4 regions of the Pseudomonas sp. B19(2017) genome follow, and region 1 is predicted to be linked to each of the others. Evidence: riboswitches for the same ligand, from Rfam matches in the RefSeq annotation. Region 1 holds a riboswitch; each other region holds the start of a gene.

The links. Region 1 has a riboswitch for cobalamin ahead of CAF70_RS09970 (TonB-dependent siderophore receptor). Riboswitches for the same ligand answer to the same signal wherever they lie in the genome.
Region 2: linked by a shared signal. The riboswitch ahead of cobO (cob(I)yrinic acid a,c-diamide adenosyltransferase) and the one ahead of CAF70_RS09970 (TonB-dependent siderophore receptor) in region 1 are both predicted to bind cobalamin.
Region 3: linked by a shared signal. The riboswitch ahead of cobW (cobalamin biosynthesis protein CobW) and the one ahead of CAF70_RS09970 (TonB-dependent siderophore receptor) in region 1 are both predicted to bind cobalamin.
Region 4: linked by a shared signal. The riboswitch ahead of CAF70_RS12005 (CbtB domain-containing protein) and the one ahead of CAF70_RS09970 (TonB-dependent siderophore receptor) in region 1 are both predicted to bind cobalamin.

The regions. Positions count from the first base shown of each region.
Region 1 covers NZ_NEJR01000005.1:164,288-167,803, forward strand. Annotated here, with positions in the region: gene lpxO (lipid A hydroxylase LpxO) at 1-498, shown strand, start outside; gene CAF70_RS09960 (carboxymuconolactone decarboxylase family protein) at 618-962, shown strand; gene CAF70_RS09965 (GNAT family N-acetyltransferase) at 1,041-1,610, shown strand; cobalamin riboswitch at 1,784-1,992, shown strand; gene CAF70_RS09970 (TonB-dependent siderophore receptor) at 2,100-3,516, shown strand, end outside.
Region 2 covers NZ_NEJR01000036.1:10,258-13,773, reverse strand. Annotated here, with positions in the region: gene CAF70_RS25850 (hypothetical protein) at 1-133, shown strand, start outside; gene CAF70_RS25845 (DUF3077 domain-containing protein) at 510-773, shown strand; gene CAF70_RS25835 (hypothetical protein) at 998-1,576, opposite strand; cobalamin riboswitch at 1,744-1,962, shown strand; gene cobO (cob(I)yrinic acid a,c-diamide adenosyltransferase) at 2,082-2,693, shown strand; gene CAF70_RS25825 (cobyrinate a,c-diamide synthase) at 2,690-3,516, shown strand, end outside.
Region 3 covers NZ_NEJR01000003.1:233,554-237,069, reverse strand. Annotated here, with positions in the region: gene cobN (cobaltochelatase subunit CobN) at 1-157, opposite strand, end outside; gene cobW (cobalamin biosynthesis protein CobW) at 161-1,228, opposite strand; cobalamin riboswitch at 1,328-1,541, opposite strand; gene CAF70_RS06880 (hypothetical protein) at 1,640-1,999, shown strand; gene CAF70_RS06875 (ATP-binding cassette domain-containing protein) at 2,205-3,516, shown strand, end outside.
Region 4 covers NZ_NEJR01000007.1:18,348-21,863, reverse strand. Annotated here, with positions in the region: gene CAF70_RS12020 (alpha/beta fold hydrolase) at 1-524, opposite strand, end outside; gene CAF70_RS12015 (LysE family translocator) at 545-1,174, opposite strand; gene CAF70_RS12010 (GNAT family N-acetyltransferase) at 1,300-1,779, shown strand; cobalamin riboswitch at 1,858-2,082, shown strand; gene CAF70_RS12005 (CbtB domain-containing protein) at 2,175-2,363, shown strand; gene CAF70_RS12000 (CbtA family protein) at 2,373-3,059, shown strand; gene CAF70_RS11995 (cobalamin biosynthesis protein) at 3,059-3,445, shown strand; gene cobM (precorrin-4 C(11)-methyltransferase) at 3,481-3,516, shown strand, end outside.

The DNA.
Region 1 (3,516 bases):
ATCGGTACGGTCAAGGCCGCCATGTTCGCCACCCTGCCGCCGGGCGCCAAGCTGGTACGCCACCGCGACCCGTATGCCGGCTCCTATCGCTACCACCTGGGTCTGGACACGCCGAACGACGATGGTTGCTACATCGACGTGGATGGTGAGAAGTACTCCTGGCGCGATGGCGAGGGCGTGGTCTTCGACGAGACCTACATCCACTACGCGGCCAATACCACCGAGCACAACCGCATCATCCTGTTCTGCGACATCGAACGCCCGCTCAAGTACCGCTGGGCAACCGCGTTCAACCGCTGGTTCAGCCGCAACGTCATGGCCGCTGCCGCCGCCCCCAACGATGCCGGCGACAAGACCGGTGGCATCAACCGGCTGTTCATCCGCATCTACAAGATCCGCGAACGTGGCAAGGCGCTGAAGAAGCGCAACCGCACCCGCTACTACCTGGAGAAGTGGGCGTTCGTCGCGGCATTGGTGCTGGTGTTCATCTACATCTGACCGGTGTGGGAGCGCGCAGCCCAAGGGCCTGCGCGCAACCAACCAAAGTACAAGTCTCACACTCCCCACTCTTCGACTAGCCTGAAAGCTCCACTCGCAACCTCCCCAAGGTGAAGACGATGAGCATGATGGACTGGGACGCCTACCGTAAGCAGTTGATGGCCGGCATCGGCGATCTCAAGCAGCTTTCCCCTGACACCGTGGCAGGCTATATGACCGCCAGCGGCGCGGGGGCCAAGACCAACCACCTGGACGCCAAGACCCGCGAGCTGATCTCCCTAGCCGTGGCAGTCACCACCCGCTGCGACGGCTGCATTGCCGTGCACTCGCAGCAGGCCGTCAAGCACGGCGCCAGCCGCGAGGAAATCGCCGAGGCACTCGGCGTGGCCGTGGCGATGAACGCCGGTGCCGCGCTGGTCTACTCGGCACGGGCCATGGATGCAGTGGGCAAGGCCAACGGATGAATGCAAATGGCGTCGCCGCCCTTGCGCGACGGCGCCGCGCCACCCAGACTGGGCGGCCCAGCCCTTGCAGGAACCCGCATGATCCACATCCGCCCCATGACCCCGGAAGATTTCAAACACTTCTGGCCCACCTTCCAGGCCATTGTCCAGGCCCGTGAAACCTACGCATTCGACCCGAACCTGAGCTTCGATCAGGCTCGCCAGCTGTGGCTGGAGCTGCCCATGCGCACGCTGGTGGCCGAGGAAGACGGCAAGCTGCTGGGTTCCTATTACCTCAAGGCCAATGCCGCCGGGCCTGGCGGGCACGTGGGCAATTGTGGCTACATGGTCTGTGAGTCGGCACGCGGCCGGGGCGTGGCGAAGTTGATGTGCGAGCACTCACAGAAACAGGCGCGCCAGGAAGGCTTTCTGGCCCTGCAGTTCAACTCTGTGGTGGCCACCAATGAGGTGGCTGTGGCGCTGTGGCACAAGCTGGGCTTCGAAACCGTTGGCCGCTTGCCCAAGGCCTATCGCCACGCCCGCCTGGGGCTGGTGGACTGCCTGGTGATGTACAAGTGGCTGGCGGATGAGCCAGTGGTGGAGAAGCCACCGCTGCTGATCGGGCGCAAGAATATCGAGGCGCGGGTATCGCGGCGGCGCGGGCGCTAGCCTTCTCTCGCAGGCCTGGCCTCTTCGCGGGCTTGCCCGTTCCCACAAGTACTGCGCAAGGCCTGAGAGCAGCGCTGTACCTGTGGGAGCGGGCAAGCCCGCGAAGAGGCCGGACCTGCCCACCACCCCGCCAATAACCCCAGCGAATTTGACGCCCCCGCGTTTCAATGGTCAGATGCGCGCCAGTTTCAGGTGCCCTGCGCCGCCGTGCGCAGGGTGAAACGGGAAGCCGGTGCGTCGTGTTGCCCACGACAAGTCCGGCGCTGCCCCCGCAACGGTAAGCGAGCGAACCCTTCGAGATACCACTGTGCACCTGCATGGGAAGGTGAAGGTTTCATGCCCCTCGCAAGCCCGGAGACCGGCCTGGAGCTTCACTTGGCAACCCGCGGTGGGCGGGCGCAGGCCGGTATCCGTGTGCGCCCCTGCTGCACGGTGTGCCTTTGCGTGTTTTCCACCGGGATCCATTCATTCCTGCAGTAGTGGAACGACATGTCCCGTACCTTCAAGCTTCACCCCCTTGCGGCCTGCCTGGCCGTGTCCCTGCCGGCCCTGGCCGATGACCTCGACCGAGAGCCACTGGCCCTGCCCTCCACGGCTATCACCGATACCCAGGGCAGCCACGCCATCGACCTGGCCACCCCGACCCAGGCTGGCTCGCGCCTGGGCCTCAGCGCCCTGGAAACACCGGCCAGCACCAGCAGCATCAGCGCCGAGCAGATCCAGCAGCGCAACAACCTCACCGTACAGGACGCGGTGACCCGTTCACCGGGTATCAGCTATGTGGGTTCCCCGGGCGACGGCGGCACGGGCCTATCCGCCCGCGGCTTTACCGGGCACAGCTCGGTGATGACCTTGTTCGACGGCGCACGCCTGTACACCGGTGCCGGTACCCAGACGTTCCCGGTCGACCCTTGGATGGTCGAGCGCATCGATGTGATTCGTGGCCCGGCCTCGGTGCTGTATGGCGAAGGCGCCACCGGGGCGGTGGTCAATGTGACACCGAAAAAGCCGTTTGCCGGCGAGGTACACAACCACCTGCGCCTGGGCTACGGTTCGTGGGACCGCCAGCAGCTCGGCCTGGACAGCGGCGGCAGCCTCGGCGAGCGCCTGAGCTACCGCCTGGCCCTGAACCAGCAAGCCGGTAACGGTTGGGTCGATCGCACTCCGTCACGCAGCATGGCGCTAAGCGCCGCGCTGCGCTTCGACGCCAGCGACGATCTCAGCTTCACCCTCGCCCACGACCGGGGCGATGCGAAGCCTGCCAACTACTACGGCACCCCGCTGATTGACGGCCACTACCGCAGCAGCCTGCGCAACAAGAACTACAACGTGCAGGACGATGTGCAGCATTACGTCGATGAATGGACCCGCCTGAACACTGACTGGACGTTGAACGACCACCTCAGCACCAGCAACCAGCTGTACTACATCAAGAGCCGCCGTCACTGGCGCAACGCCGAGGACTACAGCTGGGACGCCGAGCACCAGCAGTTGCTGCGCGGCAGTTACCTGGAAATCAAGCACAACCAGGAACAGTTCGGCGATCGCCAGGCCTTCACCCTCGATCACACGTTGTTCGGCCTGGCCAGCAGGACCGTGGTCGGCGCCGAGTACAACAAGGTCCGTTTCAACGTCGACAGCAACGCGCCCTACAACGATGTGGGCGGCGACTACGTCGACCCGTGGCAGCCGCAGCCGGGTTGGTTCCACAGCGCCTCGCCGCTGCGCCCGCAAACGCTGTCCACCACCCACACCTTCGCCCTGTTCGCCGAAAACCGCCTGCAGTTGAGCGAACGCTTGTCACTGGTCACCGGCGTGCGCCGCGACCAGAACCACATCGACCAGGCAAAGCTGACAGACGACAGCCGCAGCGACCAGAGCCTGCAAGGTGGCAACTGGCGTGCCG
Region 2 (3,516 bases), on a different contig from region 1:
CAAGATCAAGATCAAGATCAAGATCAAGATCAAGATCAAGATCAAGATCAAGATCAAGATCAAGATCAAGATCAAGATCAAGATCAAGATCAAGATCAAGATCAAGAGCAAGAGCAAGCAGGTCTGGTGGTGACTCAATGTGCCAGTGAGATGCGCCGCTGCTCTTGCAAAGGCGGCGTGGAGGCGAGCCCAAGAATCAGATTTAATACCTTTCTTGTAGGCCGTTTCCCAAAGATACTCCCAACGCCTATTCTCTGTTGCGCGCGCCAAATGCGGTCTCTAGTCTCGGCATGTCGTTGACCTTCAATGACCGGGTTAGCCGCCCGAAATCGTCAGACACCGCAGCCGTGCAATACCGAGTAATCGGCATTGGCGCCTTATGGCGGCTGTGCGTGGGGCACCTGCGGGTGCGCCGGGTGCCTGACGTCCCGGTCGGCTAACCCACGTACAGCTGCCACCATACTGTTTAGCCGCTGTTGGTGGTCGCTTCACTACGACAGGAGCCTTAAATGACCACCGAAGAAACGAAATGCACAGTCGGCAAAACCATATTCTTTCAAGGTGAAAACCAGACCCACCCCCTGTTCCGCATCGAACCCGGCATCTCATGCCAGAACGCCCGCGAACAAGCCTCGGAATTGATTGGCTATGCACGGGACCTGACCATCGACGGCCTGATGGAAGACAAGCCAAAGCTGATCTGGGCCGCGCACTACCTTTGCGCCTTGGGCAAAGCGCTGCTGGATGATGCCGAACTCGGCATGATGCGTTAAGGCCTGAAAGGCGCGCAGACCAATCGCGGCATCGGCCGCGCTCCCATGGAGCCGCATATAACTGAAAGGTTTAGCAGGGGCTCTGTGGGAGCGGGCGTGCCCGCGAACACCGGCGCAGCCGGTGCCAGCCACCGCGTTGAATTCTTCGCGGGCACGCCCGCTCCCACATAGGCCACGTCGCGCTTGCGAAACGGGTTCCAGTTCCGGCCTGCGCCGGAGTTGATTCAAGCCTGCTTGAGCAGCAACGCCACCCCCGGGAAATATTGCCCCAGCTCGTTGTGCAACTTGCGATAGGCATAGGGGAAGTACCAGGCGATGGCGCAGGCGGTATGTTTCTGCAAATCTTCTACCAGGTCCTGCAGTTCCTCGGGGCTGGCGTGCTGGCCGGCCTTCCACGGGCTGATGAACAGCGCTCCGGCCTTCAACTGGCTGGGGTAGGCTACCTGGCGGGCGAGGGCAGCGGTCTGCTGCAGGGCGTCGGCCAGGTCCAGTCGGGCGATTTTCGGCCAGCGCTGACTGACACTGAGGTACAGCGCTTCATCGGCACTATTGATCGACAGGTCGCAGCGCGCTTCGTATTCACCTTCATCGCGCTGCTTCTTGCCGGCAAACTGCTGCAGTGCCGCCAGCTCCGCCTGCCAGGCCGCCGCGGCAAGCAACCCGGTATTGGCGGCTGCCCCATGCCAGTACGGTGCTTCGGCATCGCCGGCAAACTGGTTGAACCGGTCGATGCAGTCACCCCAGCGCTCCAGCACCGGGGCGAGAAACTCAAGGCGCGGGTTGTTGATGATCTGGCCTCGCATGCTGCGCTCTCCTGTTGTCGTTGTGATCGCGTTCAGCCGAAAGTGATGGCTATGTGATATCACTGGATCCAGTGTGGCACAACCCGGTGAATTGGCCATTACCCGGGCAATGCCTGTTCGACTGCAAAGCGCCCCGCTTTGATTGACGCTCCCGGTGCAACCCTCTAACCTTCGCGCGTGTTTCAGGTGCCCTGCCAGCCCCGTCTGGGCAGGGTGAAACTGGGAAGCCGGTGGGCGCCAGCATGGCGCGATTCCGGCGCTGCCCCCGCAACGGTAGGTGAGTCGCGGCCGCGCAGAGCCACTGGGTGTATGCCCGGGAAGGCGCGCAGGCCTGGGCCAAGGCCCGCTCACAAGCCCGGAGACCGGCCTGATACTGCCAACGGCATCACGGAGGGTGATGCGCGGTGCACTGTGGCGTCCGGCCACGGCCCCTGCGCGTTCTCCGTTTGCCCGCCTATTACCTGTCGCCGCGCCTTGCCGTGGCGCCAGCCAGCGGAGAACCCTGATGAGCGAACCCACCGAACGCGACGAACGCCACCTGGCGCGCATGCAGCGCAAAAAGGCGATCATCGACGAACGCATCGCCAATTCCCCCAACGAGTGCGGCCTGCTGCTGGTGCTGACAGGCAATGGCAAGGGCAAGAGCAGTTCGGCCTTCGGCATGCTCGCGCGCGCACTGGGCCATGGCATGCAGTGCGGTGTGGTGCAGTTCATCAAGGGCCGCAACAGCACCGGCGAAGAGCTGTTCTTCCGCCGCTTCCCCGAGCAGGTGCGCTACCACGTGATGGGCGAGGGCTTTACCTGGGAAACCCAGGACCGCCAGCGCGATATCGCCGCCGCCGAAGCGGCCTGGGTCGTGTCGCGCCAGTTGCTGCAAGACCCGAGCGTGCATTTCGTGGTGCTCGATGAACTGAACATCGCCCTCAAGCACGGCTACCTTGACCTTGATCAGGTGCTGTCCGATATCCAGGCCCGGCCGCCGATGCAGCATGTGATCGTCACTGGACGTGCCGCGAAACCCGAGATGATCGAGCTGGCCGACACCGTGACCGAGATGGGCATGCTCAAGCACGCCTTCCAGGCCGGCATCCGTGCACAGAAGGGCGTGGAACTGTGAGCCAGCCCCGTCATTGCCCTGCCGTACTGATCGCGGCACCCGCCTCTGGCCAGGGCAAGACCACCGTAACCGCCGCCCTGGCCCGGCTGCACCGCAACCTCGGACGCAAGGTACGGGTGTTCAAGTGCGGGCCCGACTTTCTCGACCCGATGATCCTCGAGCGGGCCAGCGGCGCGCCGGTGTACCAGCTCGACCTGTGGATGATCGGCGCCGGGGAAAGCCGCCGCCTGCTGTGGGAAGCAGCCGGCGAGGCCGACCTGATACTGATCGAAGGGGTGATGGGGCTGTTCGATGGCACGCCGTCCAGCGCCGATCTGGCGCGCCACTTCGGCGTGCCGGTACTGGCGGTGATCGACGGCACGGCCATGGCCCAGACCTTCGGCGCGCTGGCCTTGGGCTTGGCACGCTACCAGGCGGACCTGCCGTTTGCCGGTGTGCTGGCCAATCGGGTAGGCAGCCTGCGCCACGCGCAATTGCTGGAAGGCAGCCTGACCGAAGGTCTGCGCTGGTATGGCGGTTTGTCCCGCGAGCGTGGTATCGAGCTGCCTAGCCGCCACCTGGGGCTGGTCCAGGCCAGCGAACTGAACGACCTGGACGCGCGCCTGGATGCCGCTGCCGAGGCGCTTGGCGCCAGTTGCGATGCTGCTTTGCCGCCGCCAGTGAACTTTGCCGAACCCGAACCGCAAGCCAGTGCTGCCTCGTTGACCGGTGTGCGCATCGGCGTGGCGCGGGACGAGGCCTTTGCCTTCACCTATGGCGCCAACCTCGACCTGCTGCGCAACCTGGGCGCGCAGCTTGAGTTTTTCTCGCCGCTGCATGACCA
Region 3 (3,516 bases), on a different contig from region 1:
TGGGGAAATCCTCGGGCAATTGCTCGGCGGTATCGGCGAGCAATGCCAGGTGCGAATCGCCGCTGCAGAGAATCACCAGCTCGGCGGGCGTCTGGCCGAGGTCGGCAATGCTGTCATCCGGCACGAAGCCGCCGGGCTGGGTCCGCAGCAGGTGCATGGGTCAGGCGCCCAGGGCCTGGCGCAGGCGCGCTTCAAGCTGGGCGGCATCGAGGTCCTGGCCGATCAGCACCAGGCGGGTGATGCGCGGCTCGTCGGCGCGCCAGGCGCGGTCGAAGTGCTTGTCGAAACGGGTCCCCACGCCTTGCACCAGCAGGCGCATCGGTTTGCCCGGGATGGCAGCGAAGCCTTTGGCACGCAGGATGCCGAACTCCACAACCAATTGGGTCAGGGCGTCGAGCAGCAGGCTTTCGTCGGCTTCCGGCAGGTCAATGGAGATGGAATCAAAGGCGTCGTGGTCATGATCGTCATGGTCGTCGCCGTCGTGGTGCGAGTCGTGGTGAGTACGGCGGCCATCGATGTGCGCCTCGGACTCGGCACCCACGCCCAGCAGTACTTCCAGTGGCAGCTTGCCGCTGCTGGCTTCGACCACTTTCACCGCTGGCGGCAGTTCTTCGGCGACTTCGGCGCGGACCTTGGCCAGGCCTTCGGCGTCGATCAGGTCGGCTTTGTTCAGCACCACCAGGTCGGCGCTGGCCAGCTGGTCGGCGAACAGCTCGTGCAGCGGCGATTCGTGGTCCAGGTTAGGGTCGAGCTTGCGCTGGGCATCGACCTGGTCCGGGTAGGCGGCGAAGGTGCCGGCAGCCACAGCCGGGCTATCGACCACGGTGATTACCGCGTCGACGGTGCAGGCATTGCGGATTTCCGGCCACTGGAAGGCTTGCACCAGAGGTTTGGGCAGGGCCAGGCCGCTGGTTTCGATGAGAATATGGTCCAGGTCGCCACGGCGTGCCACCAGCTCCCGCATTACCGGGAAGAATTCTTCCTGCACGGTGCAGCACAGGCAGCCGTTGGCCAGCTCGTAGACGCGGCCGCTGGCTTCTTCCTCGGTGCAACCGATGCTGCACTGTTTGAGGATTTCGCCATCGATGCCCAGCTCGCCGAACTCGTTGACGATCACCGCGATGCGGCGGCCCTGGGCGTTGTCGAGCATGTGGCGCAGCAAGGTAGTCTTGCCCGAGCCGAGGAAGCCGGTGACGATGGTGACGGGGAGCTTGGCCAGTGTTTTCATGTCGCATTGCCCTTGGCAGTGTGGCGCGGGCATGCAGGACGACAGCCGCGGGCCAGGTCGGCCGGGCTTGTTCGCCACCGGATCACCCCGCCCGGTTGAAAGTCGAAAACGTGACGAGGCAGGTCTCCTGGCTCGCACCGTTCCATGTGCCCGCTGGAGCAGCAGGCTGGCGGGATGACGCCTTCCCGCGCGCGGGCGCAGTGGCTGTGTCGATCCGTTGTCGGTGCTTACAGTTGCGGGGGCAGCCGCGGCTTGTACCGCGTTCCCGTCTTAGCTTCGGCCTGGCCGAAGAACCTCGAAGTGGCAAGGCTACGCAGTGGCTGGCGGGTGGTCAACCATTGCTGTCGGGCCGGCCGACAACAATTGACGCGACTGCGTTACAGTGGTGGCTTTGAGCAGCGAGGCCCACCGGTGAAACCCCTGAACAAGCGCGATATTGCACGCCTGGAGCGTGAACTGGTGGTTTGCCTGACCGAAGCCTGCGAAACAGCAAAGGCGGAAATCGTTGGTTTCAGCTGGCTTACCCACCGTCTGGCTCCCGAAGATTTTCCGGCCAGCCTGCGCATTACCTGGGTGTTCGAGCGAGAGGCCGACAAGGCCACCGCTTTGGCGGGCGACGCGAAGGTGCGCATGCTGGCGCTGACGGGCCTTGCGCTGGAGCAGGCCGGCATTCAGCTGGACCATCCGGCCTGGCATGTTCGGTTTGACAGTGAAGAGGCCTGCCAGCAGAACCACGGGGGCGACTGGAGCAAGCGCTTGATGGGGCGCTGAACCAGGGCATGCGCGCTCCTACAAGGGCCGCAGTGCATTCGCGGAATCTGTTTTCGCGCGACAACGATGCCTCTTTCCGTTAGGCTACGCATTCCACTTTCACGAGGTGTTCGTCCAATGCGCCATTGATGCCGCCGTCCCTTCGACGGCCAGTCTTCAGCCTCCGGTTCGCCCCGGAGATGTCGCGGCATTTGTGGAGTTGTGCATGACGAACACGTCGATCCTGACGCTGGACAGCGTCTCCTTGGCCTTGCCTGACGGCAGGCTGTTGTTTACCGACCTCAGCGAAACCTTCGACCAACGCCGCACCGGCCTGGTCGGGCGCAACGGCGTGGGCAAGAGCCTGCTCGGGCAGATACTTGCCGGCCAGCGCGAGCCCAGCAGGGGCCAGTGTCGGCGCCTTGGGCGCATCCATCTTCTGGACCAGCAGGTGATCGAGCACAGCACCACGGTTGCCGACCTGGCCCAGGTGGGCTCGGTGCTCGCTGCGCTGGAGCGCATCGAGCAAGGCAGCGTCGCAGCCAGTGACTTCGACACCGTTGGCGAACGCTGGGATATCCGCGAGCAATTGCAGGGGCAGCTGCAACGGCACGGCCTGGGGCAGCTTGACTGGCACCAGCCCGCCCACAGCATGAGCGGCGGTCAGGCCATGCGCGTGGCGCTGGTCGGCGCCTGGCTCAGCGAAGCGGACTACCTGATCCTCGACGAACCGAGCAATCACCTGGACAGCAACGCCCGCGCCCAGTTGCTGGGCATGATCCAGGCCTGGGACCGAGGCCTGCTGGTGATCAGCCACGACCGCAGCCTGCTGGCGCACATGCAGCGCATCGTCGAGTTGTCCAGCCTGGGTTTGCAGGCCTTCGGCGGCGACTACAGCTTCTATTCAGCACAGAAGACCAGCCAGACCGAACAGGCCCAACAGCAACTTGCCCGGCTGAAACAGGAGCAACAACGCCAGGCCCGTGAACGGCAGCGTCAGCGCGAAGACCTGGAGCGTCATCAAGCGCGGGCCGGGCGCCAGGCCAGGTGCGCCAATCAGGCCAGGATACTGCTCGACCGCCAACAGCAGCGCAGCCAGGCCACGGCAGGCAAGCAACGCCGCGATCATCGCGACGCCCGGCAGGCGCTGCAGGGCAAAGTGCGCGACGCCGCCGGCGAAGTGGAGCAGGACATTGCTATTACCCTGCATGCACCTACACCGCAGCGCCATGCAGGTCGCGAAGTATTGGCCCTGCAGGCACTGCGCCTGCCACATGGCACCCGCAAGCCGCTTGACCTACGCGTGTGCCTGGGCCAGCGGGTTGGCCTGGTCGGTGACAATGGCAGTGGCAAGTCCACATTGCTCAAACTGATGAACGGCGAGTTGACGGCATCTGCCGAGTACCTGCGCCTCAGCGGCGAAACCGCCCTGCTCGACCAGCATTGCAACTCATTGCCGGGCGACACCAGCGTGCTTGAGCACCTGCGCCAGGCCAACCCGTCGCTGGCCCAGGGCGAATTACGCAGCCGCCTGGCGC
Region 4 (3,516 bases), on a different contig from region 1:
AGCGAAGCCAGGGCCGCCTCACGGTCAGGCCAGTGGCTGCGACGGCTGGCGGCCTTGCGCGCCAACGCATGGCGCCGATGCAAGCCGACCAGCGCTGCAACCCCCATCACTCCCAGCATGCGTCGGCTGAACAGTACCGGGTCAAGCAGCACGGCACGCGTGAACAGTTGCGGTTCACTAGCCAGGATCAGGCCGGTCAGTACGCCACCGAAGCTGTGCCCCACGGCAAAGCGCGGCACGTCGCCATACTCGCCTCGCCCGGCTGCGAAAGCGTCCACTGCCAGCGCAGCGGTGCGGTTCCAGCCACGAAACACCCCGCCGTGGTCACTGTCACCATGCCCCTGGACATCGCTGAGCCACAGGTCGAAGTGCTCGCCCAGGCGCATCAGCAACGGCTGGTAGGCCAGGCAGCAGAAGCCGTTGCCGTGCAGAAAGTGCAGCAGCGGCTTGCCACTGGCCGGGGTTCGCCAGCCACGCAGCGTGAAGCCTTCGGCGCATTCGTGAGACCAGGGGATCAACTGCATCGGCTACTGTACTCGCGAGGTCAGGAAAACGCCGATTCTACAAATAGCAGCGGGTACAGTGAAATCACCAGCAGCAAGGCCATCAGGACATTGAACAGCATCAGCCAGCGCGGATTCTGCAACAGGTTGCGCAGGGCGCTGCCAAACATTACCCAAACCCCCACGCTGGGCAGGTTGACCAAGGCGAACAAGGCGGCAATGACAATCACGTTGGTCACATAGCCTTGCGCCGGTGTGTAGGTGGTTATCGCCCCTACCGCCATCACCCAAGCCTTCGGGTTGACCCACTGGAATGCCGCCGCCCCCCAGAAGCCCAGCGGTTTGCGGGCCCTGGACGAGGCTGTGCCGACCGGCCCGGAGGTGGCGATCTTCCAGGCCAGGTACAGCAGGTAGATGGCGCCGGTGTAGCGCAGTACCGTATACAGCGCTGGCCAGGCCTTGAACACCTCGCCCAGGCCCAGGCCTACGGCCAGCACCATCACCATGAAACCGACGCTGATACCCATGGCATGGGGGATCGAGCGACGCACACCGAAGTTCACCCCCGAGGCCAGCAGCATGGTGTTGTTGGGGCCAGGTGTGATGGAAGATACGAAGGCAAACAGCACGAAGGCGGTCAGCAGGTCGGCAGAGGCAAGCATGGCAGGCATTCCACTTTCTTGACAGGTCCTGTCACACTAACGGAGTCGCCCTCCTGTGCGACCGGTACAGTTCCACTATATTGCATAGATACACATTGCTGTACCGCTACAACCCGACCAAGGAAGCCGTCACCATGAGCCTCACCATTCGCCCTGCCGTACGCGCCGATGCCGAGCAGATCCTGGCCTTCATCACCGAGCTGGCAGAGTACGAACGTGCCCGCCACGAGGTGATAGCGAGCGTTGCCGATATCGAGCACAGCCTGTTCGGCGAGGGCAGCACCGTGCACAGCCTGATTTGCGAGCGCGATGGCCGGGCAATCGGTTTTGCCGTGTATTTCTATAGCTACTCGACCTGGCTAGGCCGCAACGGTATCTACCTGGAAGACCTGTACATCACCCCTGAGCAACGCGGCGACGGCGCCGGGCGACAGTTGCTGCAACACATTGCCCGCGAGGCGGTGGCAAACAAATGCGGGCGCCTGGAATGGAGTGTGCTGGACTGGAACGAGCCGGCGATTGGCTTCTATGAGAAGTTGGGCGCCGAAGCGCAGGATGAGTGGGTGCGCTACCGGCTGGATGGGGACAAGCTGGCGGCGTTTGCTCGCGGGTGAGTGGGTGGATGCTCCCGGCACTGCAAAGCCAAAGCCCTACCATCACGGCAATTGACGCCAAGCCCGCCCCCATGCTCTCCTTATGCCTCGCGTTCAGGTGCCCCCGATGGGGGTGAAACGGGAAACCGGTGCGTTGCAGGCCCTCCAGCAGGGCCGGACAAGGCCGGTGCTGCCCCCGCAACGGTAAGCGAGCGAAGCGTCTGTACCACTGTGCCCGGTCATCGGGCATGGGAAGGTGACGCCTTCCAGGAGCCTGGCTCCTCCTCGCAAGCCCGGAGACCGGCCTGTCGTTCATGAACACCCCGCGGTGGGCGGGCGCTGTTGCATTCCCCTGAGCCGCCACGCTCGGGGCTGCCGCGCTTGCCCATTGCCCACAAAAAGCAGAGGAACGCGTCATGCCCGTCACCAGTGCCAAGCAACACAGCCTTACTACCCCCACCACCCTCAGCCAGCGTGTCGTCATCGCCGTCGGCGCCAGCCTGCTGGGCCTGTGCCTGGTGTACTTCGCTGGTTTCTCGCACATCGAGGCCGTGCACAACGCCGCCCACGACACCCGCCACAGCGCCGCCTTCCCCTGCCACTGAGTACGCCCGATGATCACACGCATTGCCCGTACCGCGGGCTTCAGTGGGCTGCTGGCGGCCTTGCTGCTGACCCTGCTGCAAAGCTTCTGGGTCACCCCGCTGATTCTCGAGGCTGAAACCTACGAGTCCGCGGCCCCCTCCGCCCAGCACGAACATGCTGTCGCAGTGGCCGGCCATGAACACAGCGCCGAAGCCTGGTCACCGGAAGACGGCTGGCAACGGGTACTGTCCACCACCGGCGGCAACCTGGTGGTGGCGGTCGGCTTCGCCCTGATCCTCACCGCCCTCTACAACCTGCGCGAACCAAAGCGTGCCGGCACGGGTGCACTGTGGGGCCTGGCGGGTTTCGCCGTGTTCTGCCTGGCCCCGACCCTGGGCCTGCCGCCTGAACTGCCAGGTACTGCAGCCGCCGACCTGGGACAACGCCAGGCCTGGTGGATCGGCACCGCCAGTGCCACTGCGCTGGGCCTGGCGCTGCTGGTGTTCGCTCGCCACGGGTTGCTGAAGGCACTGGGCGCCGTACTGCTGGTCATGCCCCATGTGATCGGTGCACCGCAACCCGAGGTGCACGAGAGCCTGGCCCCCGCAGCACTGGAAGCCCAGTTCAAAGTCGCCTCCTGGCTGACCAACGCCGCCTTCTGGCTGGCCCTGGGCCTGCTCAGCGCCTGGCTGTTCCGACGCTCCAGCCAGGCCTGATGCCAGCCTTCTACGCCGGTTTCGGCTGCCGTCAGGGTTGCCCGGTGGATACGCTGGAAACCTTGCTACGCCAGGCCCTGGACGATCAGGGCCTGGCGTTGGCCGACCTCAACGGTATCGCCAGCATCAGCCTGAAGGCCGACGAACCCGGTTTGCAGCAGCTGGCCAAGCGCCTCGACGTGCCCTTGGTGTTGTACGATTGCGCGCAGTTGCAACCCTACGCACACCAACTCAGCCACTGTTCCGCCACAGCCTATGCCCACAGCGGCTGCTGGGGCGTGGCCGAGAGTGCGGCACTGGCACTCGCCAGCCAGCGGTTGGGCACGGCCAGGTTGCTGCTGACGCGCCAGGTACTGGGCCCGGCTACCCTCGCCCTGGCCCGTTGAACGTTTCACCCTCCTCTTTCCTGCAAGGACATTCCATGACGGTCTACTTCATCGGTGCCGGCCCCGGCGAC